Regions from separate parts of the Duganella hordei genome, predicted to be linked through region 1. Evidence: predicted binding sites of a transcription regulator. Region 1 holds the regulator's gene; each other region holds the start of a gene.

The links. The regulator sigma-54, encoded in region 1, starts transcription at its own class of promoters, with help from an activator protein. The targets are predictions, from matches to a motif close to TGGCANGNAANCTGCTTT.
Region 2: a site for sigma-54 is predicted at 1,698-1,715, ahead of ABWW33_RS10230 (CmpA/NrtA family ABC transporter substrate-binding protein). Genes of this name have one in related genera too.
Region 3: a site for sigma-54 is predicted at 2,271-2,288, ahead of ABWW33_RS32360 (beta-propeller fold lactonase family protein). Genes of this name have one in related genera too.

The regions. Positions count from the first base shown of each region.
Region 1 covers NZ_BPWI01000026.1:7,277-11,763, forward strand. The annotation lists gene ABWW33_RS30785 (enoyl-CoA hydratase/isomerase family protein) at 1-82, opposite strand, end outside; gene ABWW33_RS30790 (alginate lyase family protein) at 114-1,073, opposite strand; gene hpf (ribosome hibernation-promoting factor, HPF/YfiA family) at 1,162-1,521, opposite strand; gene ABWW33_RS30800 (RNA polymerase factor sigma-54) at 1,599-3,077, opposite strand; gene lptB (LPS export ABC transporter ATP-binding protein) at 3,087-3,839, opposite strand; gene lptA (lipopolysaccharide transport periplasmic protein LptA) at 3,840-4,439, opposite strand; gene lptC (LPS export ABC transporter periplasmic protein LptC) at 4,463-4,487, opposite strand, start outside.
Region 2 covers NZ_BPWI01000003.1:469,058-473,544, reverse strand. The annotation lists gene ABWW33_RS10240 (ABC transporter permease) at 1-848, shown strand, start outside; gene ABWW33_RS10235 (ANTAR domain-containing response regulator) at 968-1,591, shown strand; gene ABWW33_RS10230 (CmpA/NrtA family ABC transporter substrate-binding protein) at 1,959-3,131, shown strand; gene ntrB (nitrate ABC transporter permease) at 3,144-4,052, shown strand; gene ABWW33_RS10220 (ABC transporter ATP-binding protein) at 4,064-4,487, shown strand, end outside.
Region 3 covers NZ_BPWI01000034.1:9,555-14,041, reverse strand. The annotation lists gene ABWW33_RS32370 (TonB-dependent receptor) at 1-80, shown strand, start outside; gene ABWW33_RS32365 (TonB-dependent receptor family protein) at 87-2,201, opposite strand; gene ABWW33_RS32360 (beta-propeller fold lactonase family protein) at 2,318-3,259, shown strand; gene adh (aldehyde dehydrogenase) at 3,458-4,487, shown strand, end outside.

The sequences.
Region 1 (4,487 bases):
ACAGCGAGTTCAGGGCCTTGGGCCGGTCCAGCGTGATGGTGCCGGTGCCGTTGCCGACGCTGGTGTGGACGTATTCGCTCATGAGTAAAAAGGGCTGAAGGAAAAACCCTATTCTACTGCGACTTCCGCGCCGCCAGATGTTCGAGCGGATTGGGCAGATTGAGATCGCCGCCCAGGCGCGGCTGCCATTGCTTCTTTGCCGGCGCCTCCTGCGGCTTGCCTTCGTGGCGGCCGTAGATGGTGGTCACGTCGAGCACGCCGACGCGCTCCTGCTCGAAGCCGGTGGCCTTGGCGATGCCCGACGGATCTGCCGACGCCGCAACGGTGAACTTGACGATCTGGTCCAGCTTGGGATCATGCAGGTCCAGGATCGACGCGATCATCACCAGCGGCACGGTGGCGTACACCTGGTAGTGCAGCGCCTTGGCCGCGCGCTCCATCTCGGCCGGCAGCGAGCCGTCGGCCGCCATCTGCCCCATCGCGTGGTCGAACACCTTGCGGCCCCAGCCCAGGTAGCGCTGGTCGCCCGTCACGCCGCCGACCGCGGTGACGGCCAGGCCTTCCCAGTAGTAGTGGTTGTTGCGGCCGCCCTTCTTCGCATCGGAGTGGGCCATCGTGGCGTCGGCCAGCGTCTTGAGCCAGCCTTCGATGGCCTGCTGCTGCGCGGCGCCGGCGGCCGGCTTCAGGCGCGCGTAGCTGAGCGCCATGCCGCCCAGCGTCCACTTGCGCACGTAGTAGGCCTGCTCGCTGGACAGCTTGCCCAGCATGGCCTTCTGCCCGGCCCAGCTGGCCAGCCAGGTCAGCGCGCAGGCGCCGTCGGCCGCGTTGGCCTTGGGGTCGAGCTGGTAGGCGGTGGCGCCCTTCGCCACCTCGGCCAGGAAGTCTTCGATCGGCTTGGTGTTGGCGATGTTGCGCGCCCGTAGCACCGGATCGATGACGGAATGGTGCGCGTCCGAGTAGTAGCTGTTGGCGTCGATGTCGATGCGGGCCGGCGGCGGCGCTTCGCACGCCAGCGCCGCGCCGGTGGCGAGCAGGCCAAGCAATGACGTGCTGGCAATCAGGTGAGATTTCATGGGAGGGCTCATCAAGTTAAACGTTTAACTATCTTACCTCAAAAAAGGGCGCCGATGCGCCCTTAGTCGAGTGGTGCCGGGGCCGTTGTTATAGGGCGGCGGCAGCGGGTTCGTAGCTATCCGGGAGATGCTTGATCGCATCGTGGCCGTGCTCTTGGACCTTGGCTTTGTATTTCATGACCTGCCGATCCAGCTTGTCGATCAGCGTATCGATGGCGGCGTACAGGTCCTGGGACAGGCTTTCCACGTAGACGGTTTTACCCGACATGCGCAGGTTGATTTCAGCCTTCTGGCGTTTCTCTTTCTCTTTAAGGTTATCTACAGTCAGAATGACAGCAATATCAATCACTTGATCAAAGTGGCGTGTGACGCGTTCGAGCTTGTTCTGCACGTATTCACGGATGGCCGAGGTCACTTCGAGATGATGTCCACTGATGGTGAGATTCATACACACTCCTAAAGATGATGTCGCTTCTTACGGTTAGTGCGTGGCCCATTACTACCGGGCGCGCAGGAACCAAGTAACTACAAAGACTTGCGGAGACTGACTGGCGGGATTTTCAACGCTTCGCGATATTTGGCAACAGTTCGTCGCGCAATCACCATGCCTTGTTCTCCCAGCATGTCCGCAATCTTACTGTCGGATAAAGGATTTTTCGGGTCTTCTGCTCCTGTCAATTGCACGATGAGTGCGCGTATCGCCGTCGAACTTGCTTCCCCTCCCGCTTCGGTGGCGACATGGCTACCAAAGAAATATTTCAACTCAAACATGCCGTGCGGGGTCAGCATGTATTTTTGAGTTGTTACCCGAGAAATAGTACTCTCGTGTAAACCCAGTGTATCAGCAATTTCGCGAAGCACAAGGGGGCGCATGGCAACCGCGCCGTGCGAGAAAAAGTTCTTTTGTCTTTCTACTATCGCCTGGGCGACGCGCAGGATGGTGTCGAAACGCTGGCGCATATTCTTGATCAGCCACTTGGCTTCCTGCAGCTGCGCGCCCATCGCGCCCTCGCCTTTTCCCTGCTTGAGCAGGTTGGCGTACATGGCGTTGACGCGCAGGCGCGGCATGACGTCGTTGTTCAGGCTGACCTGCCAACCGGTGCGCGATTTCTTGACGATGACGTCCGGCACCACGTAGTCGGACACGTCCGACGCGAACGCCGAACCGGGATGCGGATTGCACTGGCGGATCACGGTTTGCGCCTCGCGCAAATCCTCGTCGTCGCACAGCAGCGCTTTTTTCAGCTTGTTGAAATCGCGCTGGGCAAACCACGTCAGATGGTTTTCAACGATGGCCAGCGCCATGCGCCGCGTCACCATCGGCACGCCCGGCAAGCGCTTGATTTGCAGCGCCAGGCACTCGGACGCGTTGCGCGCGCCCACGCCCATCGGATCAAAGCTCTGCAGCAGCGACAAGGCGGTCTGCAGTTCGTCGATGTCCAGTTCCAGTTCCTCCGGCAGGCGGGCGTGGATGTCCTCCAGCGATTCCTCCAGGTAGCCGTTTTCGTCGAGCGCGTCGATGATCAGCTCGACCAGCGCGCGGTCGCGCATTTCCAGCACCGTCACGCGCATCTGTTCCATCAGGTGCTCGCGCAGCGTGCAGTGGTTGGCTTCGAGCTGCGGGCGCGCGTCCTCGTCGTCGGGCGCCTTGCTGCGGCCGGCGTCGCTCCAGTCGACGTCGGCGTCGCTGCTGGTGCTTTCGGTGTCGGCGGCGGGGCCGTCGTAGTTGTCGGCGTCGGCGGCCGGCGCTTCCTGCGCGTTGGGCGGGCCTTCCGGCGGCGCGTCGCCGACCGGGGCCTGCTGGCTGATGGCGCCGTCCGACAGCAGCCGCAGCGAGCGGTCCAGCGGGTCGTCGAGACGCTCCAGCAGCGGGTTATCGGTCAGCAGCTGTTCGAGTTCCTGGTGCAGCTCCAGCGTGGACAACTGCAGCAGCCGGATCGACTGCTGCAGCTGAGGTGTCAGCGCGAGGTGCTGCGACGTGCGCAGTTGCAATGACTGTTTCATGGGGTAAGGCTACATCCTGAAGTGTTCACCCAGGTACACGCGACGCACCGACTCATTGGCGATGATGTCGTCTGGCCGGCCTGAAGCCAATACCGTGCCCTGGTTGATGATATACGCGCGGTCGCAGATGCCCAGCGTCTCGCGCACATTGTGATCGGTAATGAGGACGCCGATGCCGCGTTCCTTGAGGAAGCGCACGATGCGCTGGATCTCAATGACGGCGATCGGGTCGACCCCGGCGAATGGTTCGTCGAGCAGCACGAAGCGCGGATTGGTGGCCAGCGCGCGCGCGATCTCGACCCGGCGGCGTTCGCCGCCCGACAGCGACAGCGCCTGGTTTTCGCGCAGCTTTTCGATCTGCAAATCGGCCAGCAGGGTATTGAGCCGTTCATCAATTGCAGCCTTGGATAAAGGCTTGCCGTCCACTTTCTGGATTTCGAGGACGGCGCGGATATTTTCTTCCACGGTCAGCTTGCGGAACACCGACGCTTCCTGCGGCAGGTAGGACAGCCCCAGCGACGCGCGGCGGTGGATCGGCAGGCTGGAGATGTCGGTGCCGCTGATGTCGATGGTGCCGGCGTCCGACGGCACCAGGCCGACGATCATGTAGAACGAGGTGGTCTTGCCGGCGCCGTTGGGGCCCAGCAGGCCAACCACTTCGCCGCACTCGACCTGCAGCGAAACGTCGTGCACGACCTGGCGCTTGCCGTAAGTCTTTTGCAGGCCTTTGACGATCAGGGTGCTACCGCAGGATGGTTCCATTTATTTCCCCGGCGTAGGCGTGGTGGCGGAGGCGGCAGGCGCCGAGGCTGCAGGCGCCGCCGGACGGATCGCCGGCTGGATCACCATCGTGCCACGGCCGGCGCCCGGCTTGCTCTCGCCGGTGACGGTGTTCTTGACCGCGAACTGTTCCTTGCGGCTGTCATAGGAAATGAATTCGCCGTCGACCTCGTCGCTCAGGCGGCCGCCTTCGAGACGGCGCACCTTGGCCTTGGAAAATAGCTTGACCAGGTCGGTCTTGTCGCTGTACTCGATGCGTTCGGCTTCGCCGTCGACCCACTGGTCGCCGGCACCGTCGCGCTTCTGGCGGAAGGTGGCCAGCGTGCCCGGGGTGCTGGTCAACACGACAAAGTTATAGCCTTCCGGATCGGTCGTCACGACCGCCTTCGGCGACTTCATCAGCAAGGTGCCGCGGGTCAGCACGACGTTGCCGATCAGCGTCTTGATTTGCTTGACGTCGTCGATCTGCAGATCGTCGTAATCGATCTTGGTCGGTTTGTTGGCGTCGGCTTTTTCCGCATGGGCCGCGCCAGCCGCCATCAGCAGCATCGCGGCCGTCAGGATCAGTTTTTTCATCATCATTCCATTCTTCATCATTGGTTCTTTCAATGGCCGCGCGGCGGCACGGTC
Region 2 (4,487 bases), on a different contig from region 1:
TCCGCCAGGAATGCGAATACATCACCGCCGCTCCGCCGCGGCGCGAAGCCGACACCACGCCGCCGCCGCTGCAGCGCGCATGGCGCCAGGCCTGGCTGCGCAAGACGTTCATCCTCATGCTGCTGGCCGGCCTGTGGCAGGCGGTCGCCCGCTGGACCGACAACGACCTGCTGCTGCCCGGCTTCCTGCAAACCGCGCAAGCCTTCATCGGCGGCATCGCCAGCGGCGAGCTGACGGGCCGCATCGGCGCCTCGCTGTCCGTGCTGTTGCAGGGCTATGTCGTCGGCGTGCTGGCCGCCTTCGCGCTGACCGCGCTGGCCGCGTCGACCAGGATCGGCCGCGACCTGCTGGAGACGCTGACCTCGATGTTCAACCCGCTGCCGGCCATCGCGCTGCTGCCCCTGGCCCTGCTGTGGTTCGGCCTCGGCCGCGCCAGCCTGATCTTCGTCATCGTGCATGCGGTGCTGTGGCCGCTGGCGCTGGGCGCCTACGCCGGATTCCAGGGCGTGCCCGAAACGCTGCGCATGGCCGGCCGCAATTACGGCCTGCGCGGGCTGCGCTTCGTGCTGCAGATCCTGGTGCCGGCCGCGCTGCCGTCGATATTGTCCGGCCTGAAAATCGGCTGGGCCTTCGCCTGGCGCACGCTGATCGCGGCCGAGCTGGTGTTCGGCACCACCGGCGGCCAGGGCGGCCTCGGCTGGTACATTTTCCAGAACCGCAACGAGCTCTACACCGACAAGGTTTTCGCTGGCCTGGCCGCCGTCATCCTGATCGGGTTGCTGGTGGAGAACGTCGTATTCCGTCCACTGGAAACGTTCACCATCCGCCGCTGGGGCATGCAGCGCTGAAGGATGGGCTGGCAGGATTTCGGCTTTGTGCCGTAGAATCTGCAAATGCACATCAAAATTACTGGTTTGATTCTTGCTTGCTTAAGAGTCATGAACCACACTCCGTCCCTAGTATGACCATGAAACATTTACGTATCGTGGTCGTCAACACCATCATCCACGCCGGCGACGAGGATGACGAGTCGTTGCGCGCCCAGGCCGAGCGGGCCCGCGCGCTGCGCATCGGCCTGCTGGAGGCGGGCTACGACATCGTCGCCTCGCTGCCGCCGGACATGTACCTGCCCGAGCGCATCGCCCAGCTGCAGCCGGACATGATCATCGTCGATGCCGAGTCCGACGCGCGCGACGTGCTGGAGCACATCGTCATCGCCACGCGCGACGAGCGCCGGCCCATCGTCATGTTCACCGAGAGCGAGGATACCGAGAGCATGGAGGCGGCCATGGCGGCCGGCGTGTCGGCCTACATCGTGGCCGGCCTGCAGAGCGAGCGCATCAAGCCGGTGCTGCAGGTGGCGCTGGCCCGCTTCAAGCGCGAGCAGAAGCTGCTGGACGAGCTGTCCGACACCAAGAGCAAGCTGGCCGAGCGCAAGATCATCGAACGCGCCAAGGGCCTGTTAATGGAACGCCAACGTTTCACCGAAGAGCAGGCCTTTCAAAAGCTGCGCAGCATGGCGATGAGCAAGAACCTCAAGCTGTCCGAAGTGGCCCAGCGCATCATCGACGTCGAAGACTTGCTCGGCTAAATCCCCCGTCCAAAATGATGCACTGCGCAATAGCGGTGCATTTTTTTGCGCCACGGCGCGGCGCGCCTCTCCCCGTTTTTTGCCCATTCCCCTCTGTAAACCCTGCTGGCACGGACCTTGCAGTAGCTCAAGTATGCGCAATGTCGCGCACGATGATTCCCGCCAACGGCGGCGGGGACCACCAGACAACGATGTCTACACTCATGAATTCGTTCATGTGGGTAGACTTTTTTTTTGGGGATTTGCGATGGAATATAAAAAGCTACAAGCGGGCAGCGACCTGCCATCCGGCGGCAACGCCGACACTGGCGTCAATATCAAACGCCGGCAAATCATCCAAGGCGCAAGTCTAGTAGCTGGGGGGAGCATGTTGGGATTGTCAACGGGTGGGGTATGGGCGGCTGGTTCGGACAAGCCGGAAAAGGAAGAAATCAAGATCGGCTTCATTCCGCTGACCGACTGCGCCTCCGTGGTGATGGCGTCGGTGCTGGGGCTGGATAAAAAATACGGCGTCAAGTTCGTGCTCAGCAAGGAGGCCTCATGGGCCGGCGTGCGCGACAAGCTGGCCAACGGCGATCTCGACGCGGCCCATGTGCTGTATGGCCTGCTTTACGGCGTACAGATGGGCATCGGCGGCCAGAAGAAGGACATGGCGGTGCTCATGAGCCTGAACAACAACGGCCAGGCCATCACGCTGTCCAAAAAACTGTCGGACAAGGGCGCGGTCGATGGCGCATCGCTGGCCAAGCTGATGCAGACCGACAAGCGCGAATACACCTTCGCCCAGACCTTCCCGACCGGCACCCACGCGATGTGGCTGTACTACTGGCTGGCCGCCAACGGCATCAATCCGATGAAGGACGCCAAGGTCATCACCGTGCCGCCGCCGCAGATGGTGGCCAATATGCGCGTCGGTAACATGGACGGCTTCTGCGTGGGCGAACCATGGGGCCACCGGGCCATCATGGACGGCATCGGCATCACCGCCACCACCACCCAGGACATCTGGAAGGATCACCCGGAGAAGGTGCTGGGCTCGACGCTGGAATTCGCCAAGAAGTATCCCAACACCTGCCGCGCGATGATGGCCGCCATCCTCGAAGCGGGCAAGTGGATCGATTCGTCGCTGGCCAACAAGAACAAGATGGCCGAGGTCATTGCCGACAAGTCCTACGTCAACACCAGCAAGGACGCGATCGACCAGCGCATCATGGGCCGCTACCAGAATGGCCTGGGCAAGACCTGGGACGACGCCAACCACATGAAGTTCTACAACGACGGCGCGGTCAACTTCCCTTACCTGTCGGACGGCATGTGGTTCATGACGCAGCATCGCCGCTGGGGGCTGATGAAGGAGGATCCGGACTACCTGGCCGTCGCCACGGCGGTCAACCAGATCGACCTGTACAAGGATGCGGCGGCGATGACCAAGACACCGGTGCCCAAGAGCCCCATGCGCAGCTCGAAGCTGATGGACGGTTCCGTTTGGGACGGCAAGAACCCGAAAGCGTTCGCCGCCTCGTTCAAAATCAAAGCCTGATAGGAGAATGCCATGAACGCCATGCTCCAGCCGGAAAGCGCCGCGCCCGTCGCGGCGGCCATCGAAGCTCCTACCGCGGCCGCACCGGCGCGCCGCCCGCGCCGTCCGCTGGCGGCCAATTCCGCGACCCGCGTGCGGCAGCAGGTGTCCGCCACGGCGGTGAAGATCGTCGCGCCGCTGCTGGGCGCGGCCTTGCTGGTGCTGGTCTGGCAGATCATCACCACCAACAACTCCGCCTTCCCGACGCCGCTGGCCACGCTGCAGGAAGCGGTCAAGTTGTTCTCCGATCCGTTCTACCGCACCAGCCCGAACGACCAGGGCATAGGCTGGAACGTGCTGGCGTCGCTGCAGCGCGTGGCGGTGGGCTTCGGACTGGCCGCCATGGTCGGCATTCCGCTGGGCTTTTTGATCGGTCGCGTGCAGTTCGTCGGCAACATGTTCGGCCCGATCATCAGCTTGCTCAAGCCGGTGTCGCCGCTGGCCTGGCTGCCTATCGGGCTGCTGGTGTTCAAGTCCGCCAACCCGGCGGCCATATGGTCGATCTTCATCTGCTCGATCTGGCCGATGATCATCAACACCGCCGTGGGCGTGCAGCGCGTGCCGCAGGACTACATGAACGTGGCGCGCGTGCTGAACCTGTCGGAGTGGAAGGTGCTGACCAAGATCCTGCTGCCGTCGGCGCTGCCCTACATCCTGACCGGCGTGCGGCTGTCGATCGGCACCGCATGGCTGGTGATCGTCGCGGCGGAAATGCTGACCGGCGGCGTGGGCATCGGCTTCTGGGTGTGGGACGAGTGGAACAACCTGAATGTCCCGCACATCATCATCGCCATCGTCGCCATCGGCGTGGTCGGGCTGATGCTGGAACAGGCGCTGATGGCCTTGGCCCGCGCCTTCACCTACGAACAAGTATCGAACTAAGGAGCACCATCATGGACGAGCCAAAATTCATCGATATCGAAGGCGTGGAGATGGTCTTCCATACCAAAAAAGGCGTGTTCCACGCGCTGCGGGAAATCGACCTGACGGTGCGCAAGGGCGAATTCATCACGCTGATCGGCCATTCGGGCTGCGGCAAGTCGACGCTGCTCAACCTGATCGCCGGCCTGCTGAAACCGACCGACGGCGTGCTGTTGTGCGCCAACCGGGAAATCGCCGGACCGTCGCCGGAGCGCTCGGTGGTGTTCCAGAACCATTCGTTGCTGCCGTGGCTGACCTGCTACGAAAACATCCACCTCGGCGTGGAGCGCGTGTTCGGCAAGACGGAAACCCGCCAGCAGCTGCGCGAGCGCACCATGCAGGCGCTGGCGCTGGTCGGCCTGACTGCGGCCGAGGCCAAGCGTCCGCATGAAATCT
Region 3 (4,487 bases), on a different contig from region 1:
GCGGCGAGGCGGATCAAGCTCGCTTTGTCGCACCCGGCGCGCCACGTTCGGTGGCGGCCGGACTGCGTTATCGCTTCTAGAACCGTTTAGAATTGATACTGGGCGCTCGCGCCCAGCAGCCAATTGCGCCCAGGCGCTGTCTCGTAATAGCGCTTGTTGGTGTCGCCGACGATCAGCGAACCGACGTACTGCCTGTCCAGCAGATTGTTCCAACGCACGAACTGCTTGAAGCGCCAGCCTTGCCATTGCTGGCTGGCGTTGACACGCGCATTGAGCACGCCATAGCCCGGCGCCGGTTTGTCGGCGTTGGCGTCTTCCGCATAGATCCTGCTGCTGGCGACCGCTTCCAGCGAGGCGCCGAAACGGTCCGCGCCGTCTTTCCAAGCCAGTTCGCCGTAAGCGTTCGCATTCGGTACGCCCGGCAGGCGGCTGCCTTCCAGCACCGTGCCGAAGCCCCGGTCGTAGACGGCGCGCAGGCTCGTCAGCGCCATGCGCGTGCTCAGGCCATAGCGCCAGGAGCTGTCGAGCGACAACTCCATCCCCTGACGCAGCGTGCGGCCGGCGTTGCGGTAGCTGGTGCGGCCGCCGCTGCTGCTGTCGACCACCAGTTCGTCGCGGGTACGGACCTGGAACACCGCAGCGTTGATGCGGGTCTGCTCGCCCAGGCGAGCCTTGATGCCGGCTTCCAGGTGGGTGCTTTGCGCCGGTTGCAGACGGAAGTTGAAGCCGCCGCCGGTGCCTGAGTAGAACAGCTCATTGAGCGTCGGCGTCTCGAAGCCGCGTGCGGCGCTGGCGTACACGTTCAGCCCCGGCGTCAACTTGTACAGCAATCCCAGTACCGGTGTGGTGTGGCTGTAATCGAGGCTGCCGCTGTCGTTGCCATTGCCGAGGAAGTGGTCGTCAACGGAAATCTTCACGCTGCTGTGGCGCAGGCCCGCACTCAGCATCCACGCGCCGGCTTCCCACTCGGCTTGTGCGTAAGGATCGAGGTTGGTCACTTTATCGTTCTCGTCGCGCCGCAGCGCGCCCTTGACACCGAACTGTGTGCCGATGAAGTTTTCATAGCCTTTGCGCGCGTCGCTGGAGCGGCCGTACTCAACACCGACGGTGGTACTGAGCTTGCCGCCCGCCAGTTGGCCGACGTGCAGCCAGTTCAGGTCCGTGCCGTAGAAATCGCGGTCGAAATCGACTACGCCGCCGGAGTGTGTGGCGGGCGCCTGGAAGGCCTTGGAGAACGCCTGGTACTGGATCACGCCGCGATTGCCGCCGTAAGCGGTGACGCGCATACGGTCTTCGCCGAATCGCTGCTCCCAGCTGGCGCCGATCTGCTGATGGTCGATGCTCTTGCGGGTGTTGTAGCGGTCTGCCAGCGTGCGTTTCGGCGTTTGCGTGTCGGTGGTGTCGATCTCGCCGGCGCGCGGATCACGCTGGTAGGTGGCCCAAGTGACGCCCAGCGCGTCTTGGGTGTCGTCCTGGCGCAGCGCATTGGAGACGATGGCCAAGGTGGCGCCTTCCACCGGCGCCAGCGTCAGTTTGGCGTAGACTTGGTCGCGGGTGGCGGCGCTGTGGGCGCGGTAGCCGTCGGTCTCGAAGCGCGAGGCGTCCAGCACATAGCCGATGCCGGCCTGCTTGCCTTGGGCGTTCAGGTCGGCCTTGCGGCTGCCATAGCTGCCTGCCGTGAGCGTGGTTTCAACCGATGGCGCGCCTTCGCCCTCGCGTGTGAACAGCTGGATCACACCGCCGGAGTGGTTGCCGTAGATGGCGGAAAACGGCCCGCGCAATACCTCGATACGCTCGGCCATGTCGAGATTGAAGGTGGCGGCCTGGCCTTGGCCATCCGGCATGCTGGCCGGGATGCCGTCGGCGATCAGCCGCACGCCGCGCACCCCGAACGCCGAGCGGGCGCCGAAGCCGCGTGAGGATATCTGCAGGTCCTGTGCATAGTTCTGGCGGTTTTGTGCCACCAGGCCGGGCACCGCCGCCAACGCCTCGCTGGCGTTGACGCGCGCCTGGCCGTCGCGGATCCGCGCGGCGTCGATCACGTCGATCGCGGCGGGCATGTCGAACACAGTGTGGCCTACGCGGGTGGCGCTGACCACCACCACGTCAGGCGGAACGCCGGCTTCCTCGGCGGCCATGGCGCCGCTGCCAAGGGCGAACAGCGCCGCCACCGCATTCAAGGGGAAAAGGGATTGCTTCATGTTGTCTCCGTTTTGGTCAGTGTTATATCGGACCAGTAAGCAATATACCTGCCATCCGGTTTTTATGCGTGGCATGGCGATTGCAACGGTATGGGTATTTTCTGAAAGGCGACTCCATGAACAGCTCCCGCATCCTTCTATCTTTGCTCCTCCTGCTGGCCGGCCCGGCATGGGCAGCGCCTCTGGCCTACGTGCCGAATGAAAAATCAGGAACCGTCAGCGTGATCGATACGTCCACCGATAAAGTGCTGCGCCAGATTGCCGCCGGCAGGCGGCCGCGCGGTATCGCCGCCGATCCGGCGGGCACGCGCTTGTTCGTGACCGATGCCGCCAGCAACGCGCTGCTGGTGATCGATACCGCCAGCGGCGACGTGGTGCGCAGCATCGCACTGGGCAAGTCGCCGGAGGGCGTGGGCGCGTCGGCGGACGGCCGCTATGTCGCCGTGGCGGTCGAGGAAAGCAATAGCGTCACGCTGATCGACGCCCGCAGCGGCGAGGTGCTGGCCGATATTCCGGTGCGGGGCAAGAATCCCGAGCACGCCGTGTTCAGCCCGGACGGACGCTGGCTGCTGGTCAGCGCCGAGGAGGCGGAGCAGGTCGACGTGATCGATGTCGCGGCGCGGCGCCAGAGCGGCTCCGTCGCCGTCGGCCTGCGCCCGCGCGGCATGGGTTTCAGTCCGGACGGCGCCCGCGCCTATGTGGCCTGCGAGCTGGCCAACGCCGTGTATGTGGTCGACATGGCGACCTTGGCGGCGGTAGCGCGCATCCCCGCCGGCAGGAACGCCAACGGCATCGCGGTGCATCCGAACGGCCGCATGGTCTACGTCTCGAACGGTATCGATGCCAGCGTGATGGCGATCGACACCGCCACCAATGCCGTAGTGGCCACCGTCGCCGTCGGCAAGCGGCCCTGGAACATGGCGCTGACGCCGGACGGCGCCAGGCTGTACGTGGCCAACGGCCGCTCGAACAGTGTTTCCGTCATCGATACGGCCGGCGCCGTCAAGCAGCCGGACATTGCCGTCCGCGAGCTGCCTTGGGGTGTGGTGATCCGCTGATCCCGCTGCTCCATCGGCACACACCTGTTCCAAAGATGAACAGTTGACACACGGCCGCGACAGGCCGTAGCACCCTCGCCGCACGGTATTCCCCTGTATGAGCGGTGCTGGCACGGTGCTTGCGAAAAGGAGAGGGCGCAGTACCCACCGCCGCTACGCTTTACAGCGGCCTCATAACCACAGCAGAAAGAGGACGACATGAATCTCGCAGACATCAGCAAACTGGGCGTTGCCAATCCATTCAAACAACGCTATGACAACTACATCGGCGGCAAGTTCGTCGCGCCGGTCAAGGGCGAATACTTCGGCAACGTCACGCCGATCACCGGCCAGGTATTCTGCGAAGTGGCGCGTTCCACCGCCGAGGATGTCGAGCTGGCGCTGGACGCCGCCCACGCCGCCAAGGACGCCTGGGGCAAGACCTCGCAGACCGAGCGCGCCAACATCCTCAACAAGATCGCCGACCGCATGGAAGCCAACCTGGCGTTGATCGCCACCGCCGAAACCATCGACAACGGCAAGCCTATCCGCGAAACCACCGCCGCCGATATTCCGCTGGCGATCGACCATTTCCGCTACTTCGCCGGCTGCATCCGGGCCCAGGAAGGCTCGGTGGCACAGATCGACGCCGAAACCTATGCCTACCATTTCCATGAGCCGCTCGGCGTGGTGGGCCAGATCATTCCGTGGAACTTCCCCATCCTGATGGCGGTGTGGAAGCTGGCGCCCGCGCTGGCTGCCGGTAACTGCGTGGTGCTCAAGCCCGCCGAACAGACTCCCGCCTCGATCATGGTGCTGCTGGAAGTGATCGGCGACCTGCTGCCGCCGGGCGTGCTGAATGTGGTGAATGGTTACGGCCTGGAGGCCGGCAAGCCGCTGGCGTCGAACAAGCGCATCGCCAAGATCGCCTTCACCGGCGAGACGGGAACCGGGCGCCTGATCATGCAGTACGCCGCACAGAACCTGATTCCCGTCACGCTGGAACTGGGCGGCAAATCGCCGAACATCTTCTTCGAGGATGTCATGGACGCCGACGACGCCTTCTTCGACAAATGCCTCGAAGGCTTCGCCATGTTCGCGCTGAACCAGGGCGAGGTGTGCACCTGCCCCTCGCGCGTGTTGATCCAGGAATCGATCTACGAAAAATTCATCGAGCGCGCGCTGGCCCGCGTGGCGGCGATCAAGCAGGGCAATCCGCTGGACGCCAGCACCATGCTGGGCGCGCAGG